Regions from separate parts of the Desulfomicrobium norvegicum genome, predicted to be linked through region 3. Evidence: predicted binding sites of a transcription regulator. Region 3 holds the regulator's gene; each other region holds the start of a gene.
What was found. Region 3 encodes sigma-54, which starts transcription at its own class of promoters, with help from an activator protein. Its sites were predicted from a motif close to CTGGCACGGNNNNTGCTT; they were not measured.
Positions count from the first base shown of each region.

Region 1: BMZ24_RS04105 (OmpA/MotB family protein) is a predicted target of sigma-54. The motif match lies at 4,636-4,653, and genes of this name have one in related genera.
Region 2: nifJ (pyruvate:ferredoxin (flavodoxin) oxidoreductase) is a predicted target of sigma-54. The motif match lies at 3,083-3,100, and genes of this name have one in related genera.

Region 1 covers NZ_FOTO01000002.1:12,925-20,759, forward strand. Annotated here, with positions in the region: gene BMZ24_RS04085 (iron-containing alcohol dehydrogenase) at 1-201, shown strand, start outside; gene BMZ24_RS04090 (aldehyde ferredoxin oxidoreductase family protein) at 215-2,029, shown strand; gene BMZ24_RS04095 (N-acyl homoserine lactonase family protein) at 2,026-2,805, shown strand; gene BMZ24_RS04100 (motility protein A) at 2,870-3,727, opposite strand; gene BMZ24_RS04105 (OmpA/MotB family protein) at 3,727-4,614, opposite strand; gene BMZ24_RS04110 (ferredoxin) at 4,754-4,936, shown strand; gene BMZ24_RS04115 (polyphosphate polymerase domain-containing protein) at 5,078-5,761, shown strand; gene BMZ24_RS04120 (DUF4956 domain-containing protein) at 5,773-6,504, shown strand; gene BMZ24_RS04125 (CotH family protein) at 6,504-7,835, shown strand, end outside.
Region 2 covers NZ_FOTO01000014.1:52,966-60,800, reverse strand. Annotated here, with positions in the region: gene BMZ24_RS16505 (hybrid sensor histidine kinase/response regulator) at 1-730, shown strand, start outside; gene BMZ24_RS16500 (sigma-54-dependent transcriptional regulator) at 730-2,127, shown strand; gene BMZ24_RS16495 (hypothetical protein) at 2,124-2,327, opposite strand; gene nifJ (pyruvate:ferredoxin (flavodoxin) oxidoreductase) at 3,173-6,817, shown strand; gene BMZ24_RS16485 (L-lactate permease) at 6,898-7,835, shown strand, end outside.
Region 3 covers NZ_FOTO01000023.1:3,149-11,439, reverse strand. Annotated here, with positions in the region: gene BMZ24_RS18915 (KdsC family phosphatase) at 1-452, shown strand, start outside; gene lptC (LPS export ABC transporter periplasmic protein LptC) at 449-985, shown strand; gene BMZ24_RS18905 (LptA/OstA family protein) at 1,001-1,513, shown strand; gene lptB (LPS export ABC transporter ATP-binding protein) at 1,510-2,232, shown strand; gene rpoN (RNA polymerase factor sigma-54) at 2,339-3,766, shown strand; gene hpf (ribosome hibernation-promoting factor, HPF/YfiA family) at 3,837-4,379, shown strand; gene BMZ24_RS18885 (PTS sugar transporter subunit IIA) at 4,383-4,832, shown strand; gene rapZ (RNase adapter RapZ) at 4,857-5,744, shown strand; gene BMZ24_RS18875 (PTS sugar transporter subunit IIA) at 5,759-6,169, shown strand; gene BMZ24_RS18870 (PTS sugar transporter subunit IIB) at 6,172-6,636, shown strand; gene BMZ24_RS18865 (hypothetical protein) at 6,817-7,341, shown strand; gene BMZ24_RS18860 (manganese-dependent inorganic pyrophosphatase) at 7,432-8,291, shown strand, end outside.

The sequences.
Region 1 (7,835 bases), on a different contig from region 3:
GCTGCCCAAAAAGCCATAGATGCCATGAGCGAATTATCCGACGACTTGCGGGTTCCCCGACAGCTGCGTGACTTCGGAGTCAAGGCGGACGATGTGCCGGAGCTTGCGGCCGGGGTCATGAAGGTCACGCGCCTACTGAACAACAATCCCCGAAAACTCGAACTCGCGGACGCCGAAGACATCTACCGCGCAGTCCTGTAGCAGGGAGAGGCACATGTACGGATTCTACAACAGAGGCCTGCGCATCAACCTGAGCACCGGTCGCCATGACGTGTTCGACATAGATGACTCCCTTCTGGCCCGCACTCTTGGCGGAAAAGGCCTCGCAACCCACTTCCTCTTGGAGGAGGGGTGCGGTGGCCGCGACCCGCTGGATCCTGACAACCTGATCATCTTCGCCACAGGCCCTGTGACCGGGAGTTCGGTCTGGGGGTCGTCGCGCTACGGAGTCTTCACCAAGTCACCCCAGACAGGCTTCTACTCCGAGTCATACAGCGGCGGTCACGCACCTGAATTCATGGACGCAGCCGGCTACGACATCATTATCATCAAGGGTGCATCCGAGACACCGATCTGGATCGAGATCAGCGACAGGGACGTCCGCAGCCACTCCGCAAATGATCTTTGGGGCATGGAGACCTACGCCACCGAAGACGCGGTCAGGGCAAAAGTCCTGGCCACCAGCGGAGAAAAATGCGGGCCAGTGGTCATCGGGCCGGCGGCGGAGAACCTCATCCGATTCGCCGTGATCGAAAACGACTACTGGCGAAGCGCAGGGCGCACCGGGGTAGGTACGGTGCTGGGCTCCAAAAAGGTCAAGGCCCTCGCGTTTCACGGACACGCACGGCGGCCAATTGCCGACCCGGAACTTCTGAGAGAGTTTGGCAAATCCATCACCGCGCGAGCCAAAGACGACAAGGGCGTACAGACCTACAAGCGCGTCGGCACCAGCGGCCTGGTCGATCTGCTCAACGAAGTCGGGGGCTTTCCCTCCCGCTATTGGCAGACTGGCCGAGTGGCCCACAGGGAATCCATCAACAGCACAGCCCTGCATACCCGATGTACAGTCGTGCCCAAAGCCTGCGCAAAGTGCCTGATGGCTTGCGGACGCCTTTCCACAGTCAAGGACGGCCCCCGCTCCGGGCTAACCGTGGAGGGACCGGAGTACGAAACCATCTACGCTTTCGGGGGCCTTTGCGAGATACGAAACATCGAGGACGTCATCTACCTGAACGACCTCTGTGACCGACTGGGCATGGACACCATCAGCGCCGGAAATCTGGCCGCCCTGGCCATCGAAGCCACGCGCCGTGGACGGATCGAAGGGAGCCTGGACTACGGGGACGTCGAAGGCGTTGCAGATCTACTTCGCGACATTGCCGCCCGTCGCGGGCACGGGGAAGTCTTGAGCCAGGGCATCAGACATGCGGCCGCAATGTGGGACATGGAGGACATGGCCGTGCATGTCAAAGGTCTGGAACCAGCCGGATACGACCCGCGGGCCCTCAAGGGCATGGGGCTGGCATACGCCACGTCAGACCGGGGCGCCTGCCACTTGCGGGCGACCTTCTACAAACCGGAACTCTCGGGCATGGTTGATCCCCGTTCGTCAGCAGATAAGGGGGCCGTGTTCAAAAAATGGGAAGATAGGCTCACGTACTTCGACATGCTTATCCTCTGCAGATTCTACCGGGACATGTATCAATGGGCGGAACTCGCCACCATCACCAGGGCAGTGACGGGCCTGGATCTTAATGAAGAGGACATGATCCGGCTGGCTTCGGAAGTCGCCGATAATACACGCCGATTCAACCTCCGCGAAGGTTTGAACCGTTCAAACGACAAACTTCCCGTCGCGCTGACGTCGCACCCCCTGCCGGAGACAGGCTACTCCATCAGCCACGACGAAGTGGATACAATGGTCCGCGACTACTACCGCGCCAGAAAGTGGGATGAACTCGAAGGAAATCCAGACGATTATGATGAATTCTCGGAACTCGACTCAAACATGAATGGAGGTGCACAATGAAGTTGTACATGTTCGAGGCAGGAATCTTGAAAAGCCAGAAACACTTTTTCACCCTCAATCAAGGCGTGGGGCAGGCCTTCGACGTCCCGGTCCCCTTCTTCCTGATCGACCATCCCAAAGGCAAAGTCCTCTTTGACACCGGCAACGCCTACGAGACCATCCACGATAAGGAAAAACACTGGGGCGGCATCGTCGCCGCGTACGATCCCGTCATGAGCGAAGACCAGTGGTGCGTGAACGCGATCAAGAAAATCGGCTGTTCGCCAGATGAAATCAAGTACGTTATCTTGTCCCATCTCCATCTCGATCATGCCGGCGGGGTGGGTCATTTCCCCAACGCCCGCTATGTCGTCCAGCGGGATGAACTCCACTTCGCCTATGTCCCGGATCCATACATGAAGGCGGCTTACATCCGTAAGGACTTCGACAAGGACGTTGACTGGCTCATTCTCGAGGGCTGGGCCCAAGACGGCTTCGACCTCTTCGGCGACGGTTCGATCGTCATATACTTCACCCCTGGTCATACGCCCGGCCACCAATCGATCTTGGTCAACCTCCCTAACAGCGGCCCCATGTTCTTCTCGGCCGACTCTTGCTACACCCAGGCCAATCTCGACGACGGCATCCTGCCCGGCCTGATGTGGAGCGCCGGAGAAACCGTCAAGAGCGTGAACAGGATGCGTCATTTGGAACAGACCCGCGGCGCGAAGATCGTCACGGGACACGACCCCGAATCATGGAAGTCCGTAAAGAAGGCCCCGGAATACTACGACTGACAATAAAAAAGACGGCCGCTGAACCTCCCGGTCCGGCGGCCGTCTCTTTGAATTCGATCCGTCTTCAAAGCGTTGCACCCACCCCCTCCGGCGCAGGCATGACCGGCGCATCCTCCTCGCGATCATCGATCCGAAATCGCTCCTTGATGCGAGCCAGGGAGACAAGCTGCCCCTCTCGCGCCGACGGGGTGAGAAAGGATTTGAGCTTCACTTCGAGCACGCGGGGGTTCAGTTCGCTCTGAATGGCCCGCACGCCCTCGATGATGATCTTCTGGAGCAGAAGTTCGTGGTCCGTGACCTCGCGAATCCGCGCAGCCAGCGGCAGGAAGACGAAATTGGCCAGGATGACGCCGTAAAGAGTCGAAGTCAGGGCAATGGGAATGGTCGCCAGCACAACCCCCGTGTCATTCACGCCGGAAAGCATGCCGATAAGCCCCACCACGCTGCCCGCCAGCCCGATGGCCGGACAGATGTCGGCCATGACCCGCAGCACGCGCTCGGATTCATCGCGGCGCTGCTTGAAGAAATACATCTCCGTGTTCAGGATGTCGGTGGTTTGCTCCCGGGAGTAATTGTCGACCACAAAACCAAGGGCCCGCCGCAGAAACATGATGGAGGTCTCGCGCTCGTCCTCGACCAGGGTGTGCAGCCCGCGAATCCGGCTCTTGACCGACAGGTCCACCAATATCTCGACTATGGCGGACGGCTCCTTCATTCGCGAGCGGTAGGAATTGCGCAGCACCTTGCCTACATACCCGAGGCGTTCCATCCGGAAGCTGGCGATGGCCGTGCCCAGGCAGCCGCCGAAGACGATCAGGAACGCGGACAGGTTGAAATACTGTCCCACATCACCGCTGATCACGAAACCTGCTCCAAAAATCAGGGCGCAGAGCAGCAGGCCCAGAATCGTTTTTCCTTCCATCATCGCTCTCCCGGCTTCGATGCGGCAAGCCATTGCCGAAACCCATCTCCGGTCGGGGCATTCACCGTGGGCAGAGGCTCCGTCGGATTTTCCGAACTCAAGACCAATTCCACGCGCCAGCCGACGCGGATGCCGTCACCATCCACCAACGGGCGCTGATCCCCGTACCCGGCCACGAGCATACGCCCGGCGGACAGACCCGCGTCCAGCATCAAGAAATTCGCCACATCGGAGGCCATGGCCACCGACAGCTCCCAGGGTCCCATGGCCCCCACCGCCGCACCATCGGGCGCCGCATGGCCGACCACGGACAGGACATGCGGCGCGCTGCCCAGGATTTCGCCCATGTCCAGCAGCGTTTTTTTGACATCGCCCCGCAGAACGGTGCCGCTTCCTTCAAAAAGAAAATCGCCCGGGAGCACCACATGCAATGATTTTCCCGGAACCGACTGCACCATGACCACGGCTTGCAGCCCATCGCGCGCGATCAGATCACGCAAGCGGTCGTGCAGACGATCCAGAATCGATCCGGCCAAAGCCTGGGGCGGAATGGTTTCGGTCCCCAGCGGCAAGGCCTGCACGGAGAATTCCGAAACCGATTTATATTGAATTTTGGGCAGTTGAAAGATGTAGAGCGCGGCGAACATGATGAACATGGTCATCATCAGATCCGACCAGCAGATGACCCAACTGGCGGGCCGGAGCTGCTGCTCCCGGGCAAAAATGTCAAAGTGTTGACCGAAAGCGTTCCCGCCGGGATGCTCTCCATCAACGCCGTTTATACCGCCAAAGGGCTCTGCCGCGCCTTCCATGGCCCGCTTGCCAGGCCCGGGGCGGGAAAGCCGCGCCGACACGTCGCGCATGATTTCAGGTGTTGGTTCTCGCATGGGAATCCTCCGCCTAAGCATGAGCCAAATTCATGCCAACGAAAAAAACGATCAAGCAATCCCAAACTCACCACGGCTTGCACGGACATCTGGAAAGCTGTATGGCAAAAACCAAACGTAACCCCAACCTGGAGGAATCATGACCATAGTGATCGACCACGAAGAATGCATCGGCTGCGAAAGTTGTGTGGAACTTTGTCCTGAAGTTTTTGCCATGATCGACGGCGAAGAAAAAGCCATGGTCACGGCCCCGGACTCCACAGCCGAATGCGCCCAGGACGCCATCGACGCCTGTCCGGTGGAAGCCATCAGCAAGGAATAACCCGACTTTTCAACCTAAAGAGGGGGGGGCTCGGCGCCCCCTTTTCTTTGGCCTCCAACAAATGCTTGCGATTTTACTTCGTTGTGCACAAGGTGCGGCTTTGCATGCTGACTCAGGCATGGAACGCAAGGCCAATAACACATGGAATCACGCACCGAAAAAAAATATGTCCTCGACATGGCCCAGGCCCTTTTGGCCAGGGCCATCATCAGCGCGCACTGCCTGCCCGATCCAAATTTCGCCGCGGCCACGGTGCACAGCATCTATTACGACACCCTCGACCTGCAATTTCTGACTGAAAAGATCGACAGCACCTACTTCAAGGCCAAGGTCCGCCTGCGCTGGTACGGGGACTGGGATTTCAAGCCCGACAACGGGCCGGCCTTCCTCGAAGCCAAAATCAAGGAAGGCGGCCTGCAGCGCAAGGTGCGCATACGGGTCTCACGCACAGGACTGGAGCTCGCGGGGATGTCCCTGGGCGATCCTGAACTGGCGGCCCTACCCGCCCTGCTCGCCACGAAAGGCGTGGGGCTTTGCGCCTCGACCCGTCCTGTTTTTGTGGTCAGCTATCGCAGGATGCGCTTCATTGATCCCATGACCGGCGTCCGCATCGCCCTGGATCAGGACATCCACGCATCGCGTCACGCCCTGTCCTGTCCCGGCCCAGCAGGATCGCCGATGCTCTCTTTCGCCGTGATCGAAACGAAGGGAAGTCTCGCGAGCCTCCCTCAATATCTCGCGCCCCTCATGACCATGGGCCTGCGGCCCGATTCCTTTTCCAAATACCTGCACTGCTACCAGAGCCTGATGCAGCACCATATCTAAGGAGACCTTTCGTGAACGAACTCATCCCGAGCAGCGTGGATTTTCTGGCCAACATATACGAGGCGCTGATCAAATCAGGAACATCCGGTCATGAAGAGATGGCGAACATCGGCCTGACCACCTTCTTCATCCTGCTCCTGGTCTCCTTCTTCGCGTCCCTGTACATCTCGCGCCTCTATGTCCGCTTCTACCGGCCGCGCGGCACAGGGAGCCTCGCCTATCGCTCCTTTCCGCTTCTGGGCATTTCGGTCACGGCGATCTTCATCTGCGTACAGTTTTCCCTGCCCCTGTCGCTGGGCCTGCTTGGCGCGCTGTCCATCGTCCGTTTCCGTACGCCCATCAAGGAGCCCGAAGAAGTCGGATTCATCATGCTGACCATCGCCACCGCGATTTCCTGCGCGACCTTCAACCTCCTTTTCCTGCTCATCCTGCTGGCCGTTTCGACCTTCGGCCTGTTCCTCATCAATTGGCGCGGCCTGCCCCTGGCCGCCAGCGAACAGGGCACGATCCTGGTCAACCTGCCCGGAAGCAACGCCGAATCGTCCTCGACGGAATTCCTGCCCAGCGTCACCGGCATTGCCGGCGTACGGGTCATCTCCGTGGTTGAAACCGGCGAAGGCGCGGCAGTGACCCTGCGCTTCGCCAAGGGCAGTCCCGACCTGCTGACCCGCGTACGCGGACACGCCCTGACCTGCGCCCAAGGGGCCACCGTCTCCATGTTCAACGACCAGGTCAGCATCTGATGCCAAGGTCTCTGCGACGCCTTTCGGTCCTGCTGCTGATTCTCTGCGGCCTGATTCTGGTCTACTTCGGACTGCGCCTGCACCATTGGGGAGAGGAGCGCTCCTGGCGCATCGCCGTGCTCAGGGACGACCTGGGCAGTTCGCGCAAGTCATCCCTGCTCGCCAAGCAGGGTCTCCCCGTAACCATCCCAAGACAAAAACAGGATGCCTCGGCCCTGATCGCCGCGGCCCGAAAAGACGCACTTCCCTTGGCCGATTCCGCCATGCGGGTGGTGGCCATTCGCGTCGCGGACGAAGATCTCCATGATCCGGAAACCGGGCTCAAGGCCCACAGCCGCGAACGCGGACGGAACTGGGAGCGTCCGGCAGGAGTCGTGGTCATGCAAAACGGACGGGAGCTCCTGGCCGCGCCCGCTGGAATCCGCCTGCAGGGCAATCGCGACACGCGCGACATGCTGCACAGTTTTCGCCTCTATTTTCGCAACAGCTACGGGCAGAAAAGTGTCCCCGGCGCGGCGTTCCTTGATGGTTCGGAAATGAAGATCCGCAAGGTGGTCACACGCACGGAAAAGAACCTGATCCCCGGCTTCGTGAATATGCTCGCCTTCGACGTGGCCCGGCGCATCGGATCGATCACGCCGGACTATGCTCCCATCCTGCTTTGCAGAAACGGCGAGAATCTCGGTCTGGGCCTGGCCAGCGAACACGTCAACCGCACCCACTGGGAGCGCAAGCTCGGACACAAGGACTTCGCCTTTTACATGCTCGAATCCGAAAACTCGGTCCTGGACACGGCCCGGTACAAAGCCCTGCGCCTGCGCGTCGACCCTTTCTTCGGCCTGTGGGACTATGACCGCGTGTCAGGCATACTGGACATGAGCGACTTCATGAATGCCATGACCACCTTTGCCTTTCTGCAATGGCAGGACTGGAATCAGGGAGCCTTTCTGCTGGACGAGACGGAGCCTGCCCCACGCTGGCGCAGCGTGCTATGGGATGCCGATCTGGCCTTTGCCGGGCTTCGTGCAAACGGAATTCCCGCCAACCGGGCAGGCTGGAAGAACTTCCGCGACGCCCACGGCATGCGGGCCTCTGTCTTCAAAGGGATGTGGGATTCGAGCCCGCGTTTCAGAGAAGAGATGCTGTGGCGGCTGACCTGGAGCATCAACCACCGCCTGAGCCGGGAATGGATCACGGAGCGCGTCGATCACTATGCGCGGCTGGAAAAAGAGACCGGAATTGAATGCTTCGACGAAGAACTGGCGTTATCCTATCTGCTTGAGCGCCGCGCTCTCCTCATGGCCGAATCCGTGGCCGACCTGAAAGCGCCA
Region 2 (7,835 bases), on a different contig from region 3:
GGCGTTGGGCGAGGGCGGCGGCAATATTTCCATCCGCCTGAGCCGGATGACGCTGGACCGCGACGACGCGCAGCTCGGCAATCTAGCCCCGGGCATCTACAGCAGGCTGTGCATCGAAGACGATGGCCCGGGCATCGACGAGAACATCCAGGACAAGATCTACGACCCCTTTTTCACCACCAAGGGCAAGGGCGAGGGCACGGGCCTCGGACTGGCCGTGGTGCACGGCATAGTGCGCAATCACGGCGGGGAAATCAGGCTCTCAAGCACCCCCGGATTCACTCGCTTCGACATCCTCCTGCCGACCATGAACGAGCTGTGCCTCCTGCCCGGCGTGTGCGCGGGAGCCTTGGTCATGGGCAGCGAGCGCCTGGCCTTCATCGAGGACGACGAGGATCAGCTGATGCTCATCCCCCGTGTTCTTGAGCAGCTCGGCTATGAAGTGCATCCCTTCCAGAATCCCGCCGAAGCCATTTTCGCCATCTGCGACGAGGGGTTGCCTTTTGATCTGGTCATTACCGACTACGACATGCCCGGCATGAACGGCTTCGATGTTGCAGGGATTCTGCAGGAGCGGCGCCCCGACCTGCCGGTGATCATGGTGTCGGGGAGAAAGCAGGCCGAGGAATTCCTGGGTCAGGCCGGCAACATCAAGTTTTTTCTCGGTAAACCGTACAACAAGGACATGGTCGGACGAGCCATCCGCGATGTCCTCGACAAGGATGCATGATGGCCAGGATACTCATTATCGACGATGACCCGCAGGTTTGCGAAACGCTTGAGAGCCTCATTTTTCGCCTTGGCCACGAGTGTCACGCCGCCCATACGCTCAAAGACGGGCTGGCGCGGCTGAGCGGCATGGAGTTCGATCTGGTCTTCCTTGACGTGCGCCTTCCCGACGGCAACGGGCTTGAGGCCCTGGGACAGATTCGCAACCACGAGACTCCGCCTGACGTGATCGTCTTGACCGGTCAGGGTGATCCCGACGGGGCCGAATTGGCCATCCAGGGCGGGGTCTGGGACTATCTGGTCAAGCCTTCGCCCATCAAGCAGATCAAGGAGACCCTGAACCGCGCCCTTGCCTACCGCGAGGAGAAGAAAGCCATGGGCCAGTCCGTGGCCCTGGATCTCAAAGACGTGGTGGGGGAGAGCAGCGTCATGCGCCAGTGCTACGAGCGCATCGCCCAGGCCAGCGGATCGGACTCCACCGTGCTGGTCACCGGCGAGACGGGAACCGGCAAGGAGCTTCTGGCCCGCACCATCCACCGCAACAGCCTGCGCTCGGCGCGCGCTTTTGTGGTCGTGGACTGCGCTTCCCTGACCGAATCCCTGCTTGAGAGCATTCTCTTCGGTCATACCAAGGGCTCCTTCACCGGCGCCGCGCGGGACAGGATAGGGCTGGTCAAGCTTGCCGATCAGGGCACGCTTTTTCTGGATGAAATCGGGGAGTTGCCGCTTTCGGCGCAGAAGACCTTCCTGCGCGTCCTGCAGGAGCGCCGCTTCAGGCCGGTGGGGTCGAATCAGGAATTGGAGAGTGATTTCAGGCTCATCTCGGCCACCAACCGGGACCTTGCGGCCATGGTCAAGGCCGGTGAGTTCAGGCAGGACCTTTTCTATAGCATCAACACCATCCAGCTGCATCTGCCCGCCCTGCGTGATCGCGAGGAAGACGTGATCATCCTGGCCCGTCACCATATCGACAAATTGTGCCGGCAACGCAACATTCCGATCAAGGAGATGGATCCGGAACTGGTCGAGATGCTCAAACGTTACGATTGGCCCGGCAACGTGCGCGAGCTTTTCAATACCATTGAACAGGCTTTTGTGCTTTCGGGAGCCGAAAAAACGGTCTATGCCCAGCACCTGCCTCAGGCGGTGCGTATTCGGGTCGCCAAGACCAAATTGGGCAAGGGAAGAGCGGATGGGGAAGCGGGGCCGGAGGAAGCGCTAGAGGAAGTGGAGGAGGCCCTGCCCACATTGAAGGACTTCAAAACGTCCAAAGAAAGGGAATATCTGCTCAGGCTCGTGGGCAGCCACGGCAAGGATATTCAGAAGATGCTGGCAGTCTCGGGGCTTTCACGGTCGCACCTTTATGCCATGCTCAAAAAGCACGATATCGAAGCCTAGTAATCCTGTTCTTCGTCCTGCTCTTTTCCGAGCCAGTATTCTTTCCAGGAATCAACGATATATTCCGTCTTGACCAGGACACTGTCGCCGTCGTTGATGCGCTGCTTTTGCATCGGGGTCAGCAGTTGTGACAGCTGCATCGTTTCGTTTTGCGACAATCCTCGAATCACGCCATTTTTCGTTATGCTTTTTCCTTTCATGTTAAACCTCCAGATAACCATATATAAAGCAGTTTTTGCCTTCCTGGCAAGCTGCCTGTTTCATTTTTTGTGCAAAATTGCTGCCAACGACTTTGCCGTATCGTGTTTCATTCTTTCACGGCATCCAAATAAATCCGCTTTTTCAGGATGTTGCCGCAGATGTTATTTTTTGCTTTCGCTTCTTGGGCTCAATATTTCATGAGAATTTTTGTGCAAATTTGAAACACCGGTCGCGTCAGGATGATACGATTCTTCCAAATTTGAAACTTCCGCAGGTCCATGGGATGTGCCTGTTCATGGTCCCGCAGGACGAGTCTGAAGCGAGACTGAAGAAAAATGGTTGTTTAGTCAACCAAATTGTATTACACTGGCGGGATCAATTCGAGTCCGGAAAATCGGACAGCGGCATGGCCCCGATCCTGGTAACGGTTCGTCCGAGGGGGCCCGGCAGGTGTGGGAATTTTTGGGATTGAGCGTCAATTTTCCTTTGTCGGAACTGATTAGGGGATTTTGTCGAAAGGTTTGTCCGAAAAAACGGACACCTGCCCAAAATCCCTTTTTTGACCATTAACCAGCCAATTAAGCGCGTTAACCGGATTGAAGTTGTATGTTTGCATTCCCGAACTAACGTGCTATTTCCAGGGAAAAATATTTATTGTCTTTTTTTTCAGACAAACCGGAAGGGGGGCTATGACAAATACGATCACTGTCTCATAAGTTTTTTTTATTTCAGTTGGTTAGGTGGTTTTGGTTATGTGGCACAAAACTTGTTTAAAGCGAACGGAAGCACGAGAAAAGTTGCGATATCGCTTGAAAACAACAACTTGGCTTTTAGGAGAAGATACATGGCAAAAAATATGAAAACCATGGATGGAAATACCGCAGTCACTCATATCGCCTATGCGATGAGCGATACGGCGGCAATTTATCCGATCACCCCTTCCTCCACCATGGGCGAGATCGCTGATGAGTGGGCCGCGCAAGGGCGCCTCAATATATTTGATCAGAAGGTCATGGTTCGCCAGATGCAGTCCGAAGCTGGCGCTGCCGGTGCTGTGCACGGTTCCCTGGCCGGTGGCGCGCTGACCTCCACCTTTACCTGTTCCCAGGGCCTTTTGCTCATGATCCCGAACATGTACAAGATTTCCGGTGAATTGCTTCCCGGCGTCTTCCATGTCAGCGCACGCGCCGTTGCCGCGCATGCCCTGTCCATCTTCGGCGATCATCAGGACGTCATGGCCTGTCGCCAGACCGGCTTCGCCATGCTGGCTTCCAGTTCCGTGCAGGAATGCATGGATCTGGCCCTAGTCGCGCATCTGTCCTCCATTGAATCGAGCATCCCCTTCCTGCACTTCTTCGACGGCTTCCGCTCTTCCCACGAAATTCAGAAGATCGAAGTCATCGACTACGAAGACATCAAGAAGGTCGTCAATCACGAGGCCATCGCCGAATTCCGTGAACGCGCCATGAGCCCGGCCAATCCGTCCATTCGCGGCACCGCCCAGAATCCCGACATTTATTATCAGGGCCGCGAAGCTTCCAATGTCTACTACGATCAGCTCTCTTCCATCGTGGTGGAGCAGATGAAGAAGGTCACGTCCATCACCGGTCGTTCCTACAAGCCTTTCGACTACGTCGGTCATCCTCAGGCCGAGCGCGTCATCGTGGCCATGGGTTCTTCCTGTGAAACCATCGAGGAAGTGGTGCGCCACCTCCTGGCCAAGGGCGAGAAGGTCGGCCTGGTCAAGGTCCGCCTGTATCGTCCGTTCCTGCCTGAGTACTTCCTGCAGGTTCTGCCCGCCACGGCTTCCGTCATCACCGTGCTCGACCGCACCAAGGAGCCCGGCGCCAAGGGCGATCCGCTGTACAAGGATATCTGCACTGCCTACATGGAACGCGGGGAGATGCCCGAGATCGTCGCCGGCCGTTATGGCCTGGGCTCCAAGGAGTTCACCCCGGCCATGGTCAAGGCCGTGTATGACAACATGATGGTCGCTCAGCCCAAGCATCACTTCAACGTCGGCATCGAAGACGATGTGACCCACACCTCCCTCGACGTGCCGGCCTTCGCCGACACCACCCCGGCCGGCACCGTGCAGTGCAAGTTCTGGGGCCTGGGCTCCGACGGAACCGTCGGCGCCAACAAGGAAGCCATCAAGATCATCGGCGACAACACCGACATGTACGCACAGGGTTACTTTGCCTACGACTCCAAGAAGTCCGGCGGCATCACCGTTTCCCACCTGCGCTTCGGCAAGGAGCCCATCCAGTCCACTTATCTGGTCAACGCGGCCGATTACATCGCCTGCCACAAGGCCAGCTACGTGCACACCTACGACGTGCTCGACGGCATCAAGGACGGCGGCACCTTCGTCCTGAATTCCAATTGGACCGCCGAGGACATGGAGAAGGAACTGCCCGCTTCCATGCGCCGCACCATCGCCAAGAAGAACCTCAAGTTCTACAATATCGACGCGGTCAAGATCGCAGCCGAAGCCGGCCTTGGCAACCGCATCAACATGGTCATGCAGACCGCCTTCTTCAAGCTGGCCAACGTCATGCCCTTCGAAGAGGCCGTCGCGCTCCTGAAGAAGGCCATCAAGAAGGCCTATGGCAAGAAGGGCGACAAGATCGTCAATATGAACATCGCGGCCGTTGATCAGGCTTCCGCCAACCTGATCGAGATCAAGGTCCCGGCCGCCTGGGCCGACGCGGCTTGCGACTGCGCCTCCGAGCAGGATGTTCCTGATTTCGTCAAGAACGTCATGCGTCCCATCCTGGCCCAGAAGGGCGACAGCCTGCCTGTCTCCGCCTTCGAGCCCGACGGACTGTTCCCCGTGGCCACTTCCCAGTTCGAAAAGCGCGGCGTGGCCATCAACGTGCCCGAATGGATCGCGGCCAACTGCATCCAGTGCAACCAGTGCTCCTTTGTCTGCCCGCACGCGGCCATCATCCCCGTGCTGCTGACCGAAGAAGAGATGGCCGACGCTCCCGAGACCTTTGAGACCCTCGACGCCATGGGCAAGGAATTCAAGGGCATGAAGTTCCGCATGCAGGTCAACACTCTGGACTGCATGGGTTGCGGTAACTGCGCCGACATCTGTCCGGCCAAGAACACCGCCCTGGTCATGAAGCCCCTGGAGACCCAGACCGGACGCGAAGTGCCCAACTACGACTTCTCGGTCACCGTTCCTTTCAAGGACAACCTGACCCGCCGCGACACCGTCAAGGGCAGTCAGTTCCAGAAGCCGCTGATGGAATTCTCCGGCGCCTGCGCCGGTTGCGGCGAGACTCCGTATGTAAAAGTCATGACCCAGCTCTTCGGCGAGCGCATGATCATCGCCAACGCCACGGGCTGCTCCTCCATCTGGGGCGCTTCGGCTCCGACCACTCCGTACACGGTCAACGCCGACGGTCATGGTCCTGCCTGGGGCAACTCCCTGTTCGAGGATGCGGCCGAATTCGGCTACGGCATCCAGATGGCTTATGCCCAGCGTCAGGCCAAGCTGGCCGACCTGGTCGCCAAGGCCCTGGAAGGCGAACTGCCTGAAGATCTGGCCGAGGCCTTCAAGGGTTGGCTCGAAAATCGCGCCAACGCCGAAAAATGCAAGGAATACGGCGACAACATTCGTGACATCCTGGCCTTCATGAACCGCGACGAACTGCTCGACGCCATCTATGAGCGCGAAGAGCTGTTCGCCAAGAACTCCTTCTGGATCTTCGGCGGTGACGGATGGGCCTACGATATCGGCTATGGCGGGCTGGACCACGTTCTGGCCTCTGGCGAAGACATCAACGTTCTGGTGATGGACACGGAAGTGTACTCCAACACTGGCGGACAGTCCTCCAAGGCGACTCCGCTTGGTTCCATCGCCAAATTCGCTGCCGCAGGAAAGCGGACAGGGAAGAAGGATCTTGGACGCATGGTCATGAGCTACGGCTATGTCTATGTAGCCACGGTTTCCATGGGCTACGACAAGCAGCAGCTTCTGAAGGCCCTGCGCGAGGCGGAAGCCTATCCCGGACCGTCCCTGATCATCGCCTACGCTCCGTGCATCAACCAGGGACTTCGCAAGGGCATGGGCAAGACCCAGCTCGAATCGAAGCTGGCAGTACAGTCCGGCTACTGGCCGCTGTACCGCTACAATCCCCTGCTCGCGGATGAAGGCAAGAATCCGTTCATCCTGGACTCCAAGGCTCCGGACGGAAGCATCCAGGAATTCCTGGCCAGCGAAAACAGATACGCCCTGCTCGAAAAGATCGCGCCCGAAGACTCCAAGAGACTGCGGACCCAGATCGAGCAGGATTATCTGCAGCGTTTTGAAATGTACGAGTATCTTGCCAAGCAGGTGCCTACGACGGTTAAGGCGGCTTCCGCTCCCGTCGCCGCTCCTGCAGCGGGCGAGGGTTGTACATTGACGGCGACGGCGGAGCATGCGGGGGCCAACAAGCCTGGCGAGCCCTGCGATGACGGCCGCGCCGGCAAATAGGTAAAGGCAAGCTGCCGGTCCGAGAGGGTGGGGTCCCTTTCGGACCGGCGGTCCATTCATCAGTTTTATTGGAGGGAGATATGTCAATTCCTGTCTTGGCAATGGTGGCTCTGTTGCCTATTTTGGTGGCTCTTGTACTGATGGTCGGCATGCGCTGGCCTTCTACCAAAGCCATGCCTCTTGCATGGCTTGTGTGTGCCCTCGGCGCAATTCTCGCATGGAATCTGCCCGTCGGTTATGTCGCGGCCCTGTCGCTTCAGGGTATCGTGGTCGCCATCGGCGTCTTGATCATCGTCTTCGGCGCGATCATCATCCTGTACACCCTGAAATATTCAGGAGGAATGGAAACCATTCAGTACGGAATGCAGGGCATCAGCCGTGACAAGCGTATCCAGGCCATCATCATCGGCTTCATGTTCGCGGCATTCATCGAAGGCGCGGCCGGATTCGGCACGCCCGCCGCACTGGCCGCACCGCTGCTCCTGTCCCTGGGCTTCCCGCCCCTGGCCGCAGCGGTCATCTGTCTGGTCTTCAACTCCTTCCCCGTATCTTTCGGCGCGGTCGGAACACCCATTCTCGTCGGCCTCAAGTTCCTGGACCCGCTGGCCAAGGCAGCAGTCGCTTCCGGCGTACCCGGGCTGAACTTCGTAGATTTCGGTTCCTTCGCCAAGGTCATCGGCCAGTGGGCGACCGTCATGCATGGCCCGATGATCTTCATCCTGCCCATCTTCATGCTCGGCTTCCTGACCCGCTTCTTCGGCAAGAACAAGTCCTGGAGCGAAGGCTTCGCCGCATGGCAGTTCTGTGTTTTCGCCGCCGTGGCTTTCATTGTTCCCTACCTGACCTTCGCATGGCTGGTCGGTCCTGAATTCCCGTCCCTGATCGGTGGTCTTGTCGGCCTCGGCATCATCGTGGCCGGCGCCAAGGCCGGATTCTGCGTGCCCAAGGAAAGCTGGGATTTCGGCCCGCAGTCCACTTGGGACGCTGAATGGACCGGTACCATCGCCACGGCCACCAA
Region 3 (8,291 bases):
GCCTCTATTATGACGAATCGGGCTGCGTAATGAAACGCTTCAACGTCCAGGACGGGCTGGCCATCAAGATGGCCCCGCAGGTCGGCATCGAGTTCGCGGTCATTACCGGCCTTGATTCCCCGGCAGTGCGCAGGCGGGTCACGGAGCTTGGCATCAGCCATTACTATCCCGGCCATCACCGCAAGGCCCCGATCCTGCGCCGGATTTCCGAAGAAACGGGCATCCCCTTGGCGCAGATGGCCTATGTCGGTGACGACTGGGTCGACGCGGCGCCCATGTCCCTGGTCGGACTGCCCATCGCCGTCCCCAACGCCCGCCCCGAGATACTCAAGCTCGCGGCCTGGACAACCAGATCCATGGGCGGCCAGGGCGCCGTGCGCGAAGCCATAGATTTCATCCTGCGCGCCCAGGGCAAACTCGAAGCTCTTTGGCAGGACTGGGTCCGGGAATGAAGCGGCTGCTGGTCGGGCTTTTGACCCTTGTCGTTCTGGCTGGAATCGCAATGCTCGGAAAACGGCTGCTCTGGCCCGAGCGCCTGGACAACCCGACGATCCGGAATCTGGATGTGGACTTGAGCCTCAAAGGCGTGAACCTGAGCCAGGGCAAGGACGGCAAGAAGCTCTGGAACCTCAGCGCCACCGGCGCCGACTACTCCGAAAACGGCGATGAACTCACCCTCGCCGCCCCGATCATCGTCTACTGGGGCGAGGAAGGCGGGGAACCCATCGAGGTTCGGGCGCCCAGGGGCCAGGTCTGGCAAAAAGAGGACCGGGCCAGAATGTGGGACGGGGTCAACGGCACCCAGGGCCAATACGTGATGCGCTCCGAGACCCTTGACTACACAGGACAAAACCGGACACTCGTTCTCGGCGGCACGGTTGAACTGACTGGCGAATCCATGCAGGGCCGCTCGGACACCCTGACATATTTTCTGGACACAGGGGACTTCCTGGCCCAAGGCAACGTCCAGGTCATCATGAACTGACAAGCGGGTTACCAAATGCGTTCACTCATACTTCTTCTCTTCCTCGCCTGTGCGACGCCTCTCTGGGCGGCCGAGACCGTCCCGGTCAAGATCACTTCCGACACCATGACCTACACCCAGAAAGGGGACCAGGTGATCTTCACCGGCTCCGTGTACGTCATTCGCCAGGACATCCAGCTCTGGTCCGACACGCTGACCGTGCTGCTGGAAAAAAAGGACGGCGCCAAGAACGCCACCCAGGGCGTGCCCGACGAGCAGGGAGCCATCAAGAAAATCATCGCCAAGGGCAACGTGCGCATAAAAGCGGACAAGGGTCGCACCGGCACCTGCGGAAAGGCCACCTATGAAGCCGACAAGGACCTTCTGACCATGGAAGACAGCCCCATGCTCATGGAAGGCGCCAACAAGATCCAGGGCGAGGTCATTAAGCTCTACATCAAGGAAAACCGCAGCGAAGTACTGGGCGGCAAGGGACGGGTCGAGGCCATCTTCAACACTCCCGCCGGCAAGCAGGGGCTTGGGCAGTGACCACCCTGACCGGGCAGAATCTGGCCAAGCGCTACGGAGCCAGGGATGTCGTGCGCGACATTGAACTTGACGTGAGCCAGGGCGAAGTGGTTGGCGTCCTGGGGCCCAACGGGGCAGGCAAGACGACCACATTCTACATGCTCGCGGGCATCGTGCGGCCCACGCGAGGGCAGGTCCTTCTGGACGGCCAGGACATAACCCGCTGGCCCCTGCACAGACGGGCCCGCGCGGGCATGAGCTATCTGCCGCAGGAAAGCTCCATCTTTCGCAAACTGACCGTGCGTCAGAACCTGCAACTGATTCTCGAATTTTCGGGATTCTCGCGGGAAGAGCAAAAGCGCACGGCGGACAGGCTGCTCGATGAACTGGGGATCACCCGCCTTGAAGGGCAGCTGGCCGCCTTTCTGTCCGGCGGAGAACGCCGCAGGCTGGAAATTGCCCGCGCCCTGATCCAGAATCCGAAATTCATCCTCCTGGACGAACCCTTCGCCGGCATCGATCCCCTGGCCGTGGACGACATCCAGGCCATCATCCGGGACCTTCGTGACAAGAACATCGGCGTGCTCATCTCCGACCACAATGTTCGCGAAACGCTCCAGATCTGCGACCGTGCATACCTTGTCCACGACGGCCGCATCATCCTGAACGGCAGCCCGGAAGAGATCGTCGCCGACCCGGGTGCGCGCAAGGTTTACCTCGGTGAAGGATTCAGCCTCTAGCGGACACGATTTTCCAAGGATTGCCAGGGCCTAAGCTTTATGGCAGATTCGTTACTGGGTAGTTTTTTAGCCTGCAATCCTCTGACACGGTGAAACCAAATCAATTATGGGCCTTGAACTCCGACAAAACCTCAAGCTGACGCAGCAGCTAGTCATGACACCGCAGCTGCAGCAGGCCATCAAGCTGCTTCAGCTCTCCAGATTCGAGCTTCTCGAAGCCGTTCAGCAGGAGCTGCTTGAGAACCCTATGCTTGAGGAGGGGGTCAAGGAAATTTCCGAGGAGCACGAAATCCAGGCTCCGGCCGAAACACGCCCGGAAGTCTCCTACGAAGACGCGGAACTGATGCGCAACGCGGACTGGGAAAACTACCTCGGCGATTTTTCAAGCACCGCCAAGCAAGTGCAGTTCAAGGAGACCGAGGCCCTGGAGGAGATGATGTCCTACGAGGCCAGGCTCTCGGGCAAGCCCTCCCTGGACGGTCATCTGCTGTGGCAGCTGTGTCTGTCCAACATCACCGAAGAAGAGGAGATGATCGGCGAGGCCATCATCGGCAACCTCGATTCCCAAGGCTACCTGATGAGCACCGCCGAGGACATCGCCTCCGAGACGCTCTCTCCCCTGGCCCTGGTGGAGTCCATGCTGCATCGTCTGCAGCGCTTCGATCCCGTGGGCGTGGCCGCGCGGTCTCCACGGGAATGCCTGCTCATCCAGCTGGAAATGCTGGGCCAGGACGATCCCATCCTGCTTTCCCTGGTGGGGGATCATCTCGAAGACATCGAGAAGCGACGCTACAAACCGCTCCTGCGCAAGTTCAAGATTCAGATGGAGGACCTCAAGGCCTATCTGGACATAATCCAGTCCCTGGACCCCATGCCGGGAGCCAGTTACGGCAGCGAGAGCACCATATATGTCAGCCCGGATGTCTTCGTGTACGAATACGAAGGGGATTTCGTCATCGTCATGAACGACGACGGCCTGCCCAAGCTGCAGCTGAGCCCCTACTACATGGACGACATGCACCTCGCGGTCAAAGGCCCGGACCGTGAATACCTGCATGACAAGATGCGCTCTGCCATGTGGCTCATGAAGAGCTTGCACCAAAGGCAAAGAACATTATACAAAGTGGTTGAAAGCATTGTCAGGTTTCAGCGGGGGTTTTTCGAACACGGCGTGACCAAGCTCAAACCGCTCATCCTCAAGGATGTGGCCGACGACATTGAAATGCACGAATCCACGGTCAGCCGGATCACCACGAACAAATACGTGGCCACCCCGCACGGCATCGTGGAACTGAAATTTTTCTTCAATTCCGCGCTGGAAATGGATGATGGAACTCAGGTCGGATCCGAATCGGTCAAGGCCATCATCAAGAAAATGGTCAGCGAGGAAGACCCGAAGCACCCCTACAGCGACGAAAAAATCGCCGCGGTGCTGAAAGAACGGCTGGACGTGAACATCGCCCGGCGAACAGTGGCCAAATATCGCGCAGTGCTGGGGATCGATTCCTCATCCAAGCGCAAACAGGTTTTTTGACATCCCGCCCTTTGGGCCGCCCCTTCCGGACGGCAAAAAGGGCTGACCCTCAACAATCGAGGAGGCTTCCATGAGGATTACCTTCAATTTCAAAAACTTCGATCCTTCCGACCATCTGCGCAAATACGCCAAAGACCGCTTCGGCAAGCTCGCCAAATTCACGGCCGGCACCCCCGACGCTGAACTGCAGGTCAATCTCGAAGTGGAGAAATTCCGGCATATCGCCGATATAGTGCTGACGGGGAAGAACGTACATATCTCCGCCCGCGAAGACAGCGAGGACATGTACTCCACCGTCGACCTCGTCTGGGACAAGCTTGAGGCCCAGATGCGCAAGGTCCGCGACAAGGACAAGAGCCGACGCAAAGGCGGCAGCGACAGCACCCGCATGGACGCCGGGAGTTTCGAGGACGACGCGGATGCAAAGCGCAAGCCGGTCATCCAAAAGACCGACGACTTCTCGCCCAAACCCATGATCGTTGAAGAAGCCGCGCTGCAGCTTGAAAGCACGGACAACGAATTCCTCGTGTTCCTCAACGCCGAAAGCGAAAGGATCAATGTCATTTACCGACGCAAAACCGGCGACTTCGGTTTGATCGACCCCGGGGTATAGGGAATGAAGCTTGCTGAATACCTGGACAAGGATTTGATCATCTCCGACCTCTCGGCCAGGACCAAAACCGAGGTCCTGGCCGAACTCGTTTCGACGCTGTCGGCCAAATATCCCGATCTTGACCCCAAACGCGTGGCCCAGGTCCTCATGGACCGGGAAATGCTCGGGACCACCGGCATCGGAGACGGCATCGCCATCCCTCATGGCAAGCTGGACAGCATCGATCAGGTTCTGGTCATCGTCGGCCGCAGCCACGAAGGCGTGGATTTTGCCAGCCTGGACCACAAGCCGGCCAGCATCTTTTTCACGGTGCTGGCTCCCTCAAGCGTGGTGGGCCTGCATTTGAAACTCCTGGCCACGGTTTCCCGCCTGCTCAAAGACGGATCGTTCCGTCAGGCCTTTGCCGACTCCCCCGGTCAGGACGGGTTGTGGCAGCTGCTGCAGACCGTCTAGCAAGAACGTATTCGGAGAACTCCCATGCAGCCTCAACCTGAACAGAAAAACGTGGTCATTGTCTCCGGCATGTCCGGTTCAGGCAAAAGCACGGCGCTCAAGGTCTTCGAAGACATGGGCTTCTTCTGCGTGGACGGACTTCCGGCGCGCATGGCTCCGGCGCTCATCGAACTGTTCTTCAACTCCTCCGCCAAAGACTACCCCGGGCTGGCCATGGGCATGGACCTGCGCCAGCCCGACTTCGTGGGTCAGTGGAAGGAAGTGCTGCTTGATGTCCAGAAGTTTTCCGTGCGGCCGACCATCCTTTTCACGGATTCTTCCAACCAGATCCTGCTGCGCAGATATGCCACCACGCGCCGTCCGCATCCTCTGGCCTCGGGCAACCTGGGACTGGAGGGGGCGCTGGAACGGGAGCGGGAAATACTGGAACCCATCCGCGCGCAGGCTGATCTGGTCATCGACACGTCGCATTATTCAGTGCACGATCTCAGACGGGTCATTCAGGACAAGTGGGAGAGCCTTTCTTCCCGCAGCCAGGGCATGCGTGTGCATCTCATCTCTTTTGGCTTCAAGTACGGGGCCCCGGCCGAGGCGGACATGGTCACGGACCTGCGCTTTCTGCCCAACCCCTATTTCGACGAGGCCCTGCGCCCCATGTCCGGAAAAGACGAAGCCATCGCCCGGTACGTGCTGGACAGCAACCCCGGGCACGAATACCTGCGTCGGCTTTTGGAATTTCTTGATTTCACCCTGCCGCTTTATGCGTCGGAAGGGCGTTACCGCCTGACCATGGCTTTCGGATGCACGGGCGGCCGCCACAGGTCCGTGGCCGTGACCGAGGCCGTTCTGGCACATCTGCGCGAACAGGGCTTCAACGTATCTGTCGAACATCGGCATTTCAGTCTTGGATAATCTTTGGAGGAGTAATGGTTGGAGTGATCGTGGTGACCCATGGCCAGTTTGGCAAATATCTGCTTGAAGCGGCCCAGACGATTTTGGGGCCGCAGGAACAGTGCGCCCACATAGCCGTGGAAGGAACCGTGGAAATGAGCGCCCTGCTTTCGGACCTCAAATACACGGTCAAGCAGATGGAAACGGGTGACGGTGTCATCATCCTGACCGACATGTTCGGCGGTACACCGTCCAACATCAGCCTGTCTCTGCTCCAGCCGGGCAAGGTCGATGTCCTGTCCGGAGCGAACCTGCCCATGCTGCTCAGGGTTCTGGGCATGCGCACCCAGGATCTGTCCAAGCTCGCCCAAGACGCCAAGAACGCGGCCATTCAAGGCATCGTTGTCGCCGGTGAAGTATTGACCCGTAAAATCACCGAGGCCTAGCCGTGATCTGGTTCCGCATCGACAACCGCCTCGTGCACGGCCAGATCATCGAAGCCTGGCTTCCGCACATCAGGGCCAAGACCCTGCTGGTCGCCAACGACGACCTCGCCGCCGACGAATTGCGGCAGGAAATCATGAGCCTGGCAGTGCCAAGCGGCATCTCCTTTATGTGCTGCCAAGTCTCGGAGGTCGCTTCGATGCTGCGCAACGTCCGCAAGAGCGATCCGGATCAGCATGTCCTGATCCTCTTTTCCGACTGCGCCGATGCCAAGGCCGCGCACATGACCGGGCTGTCCTTTTCCCTGGTCAACATCGGCAATCTGCATTACGGACCGGGCAAGGAGCAGGTGTGCGAACACATCGCCCTGGGGGCGGAAGACCGCTCCTGCCTGAAATATTTCAAAGAGCACGGCGTGGAGATCGATTTCCGCTGCGTGCCTTCGGCAACGACCAAAATCAACTTGTGATGAATACTTCTCGAACCAAATCGGCATGATCGACACTCACGATCTCATCCTGCTGGCCGGAGGAAGTTTTTTTTTGCCCTCCTGTCCCTGACCCGGGTCGCCATAGACCTCGGCTTCGTTCATCGTCCGCTTTTCGCCGCCCTGCTCTGGGCGGGACTGAGCTTCAAACTCCAGCCGGCCTTGAGCGCGGGCATTTTTTTCGAGCTGCTCTGGCTTGATCTGTTTCCGGCCGGAACCTACATTCCGCCCCAGGCCCTTCTCTCGCTGATCGCCACCCTGACCATTCTGGCCTGCCTGCCGGATGCCGACATGCGCACCACAGTGCTTGTCGTCATCGCGACCCTGCCCCTGGCCTACCTTGGCGCGTGGATCGAACAACTCTACCGCAAACGGCAGAATGCCGGCTACAACCAACTTTTGACCTGGAACCGCAAGGGCAACATAAACACCTTCGCACCGCACCGGCTCACCGCCAGGGCCCTGGCCGAAATCCTGCTGCTCAATTTTTCAGTCCTCGCGCTCTGCCTGGTGCCGCTTCTGGCCGGGTTGAAAGCAATTCAACCCTGGATTTCAGGCGGCCCGCAGCCGACCTGGACCATGCTCTGGATAGCCGCCTGCGCCGGAGCCATTCTCGCCCTGCGTGTACGCAAGGCCTACGCTCTGGCCGCCGTCAGCGTGGTCCTTGGCGTCATCTTTGGCCTGTGACCTCCAATGTTCTCTCTTGGCAGCCGCGAATAATTGTGATATTTCGCACAATGTCTTTGTTCGCCAATAAACCCTTGTAGGAGGAATACCATGTCCGTTTATGTTTTTGGTCACAAGAATCCCGATTCCGATACCGTTTGCAGCGCCATCGCGCTGGCCGACCTGAAGAGCAAGCTCGGCGTAGCCTGCACCCCGACCGCCCAGGGCGAACTGGCCCCCGAGACCAAGTTCATCCTCGACAAGTTCGGCGTTGCCGCTCCTGCCGTGAAGACCGAATATGCCGGTGAAAAAGTTTTCCTGGTCGACACCTCCGACCTGGCTCAGCTGCCTGACGACATCAAGCAGGCTGAAGTCCTGGGCATCGTCGATCACCACAAGCTGGGTGATCTGACCACCTCCAGCCCCCTGGAATGCTGGATCTGGCCCGTTGGCTGCACCGCCACCGTCCTGACCGCCATGTACAAGTTCCACGGCATCGAAGTTCCCAAGAACATCGCCGGCATCATGCTCTGCGCCATCCTGAGCGACACCGTCATCTTCAAGTCCCCGACCTGCACCCCGGCCGACAAGGAAGCAGCTGCCGAACTGGGCAAGATCGCCGGTATCGCCGACCTGGCCGCCCTGGGCATGGAAATGTTCAAGGTCAAGTCCGCCGTTGAAGGCACCCCGGCCCGCGAGCTGGTTCTGCGCGACTACAAGGACTTCAACATGAACGGCACCAAGGTTGGCATCGGCCAGCTGGAAGTGGTCGACCTGTCCATCCTCGACGCCGTCAAGGGCGACCTGGCCGCCGACATCGCCGCACTGAAGGCCGAGAAGGGCAACCACTCCATCTTCCTGCTGCTGACCGACATCATGAAGGAAGGCTCCGAGATCCTGATCGCCTCCGACGACGCCTCCGTGGTCGAGAAGGCCTTCGGCGTCAAGCCCGTGGACGGAAAGGCATGGCT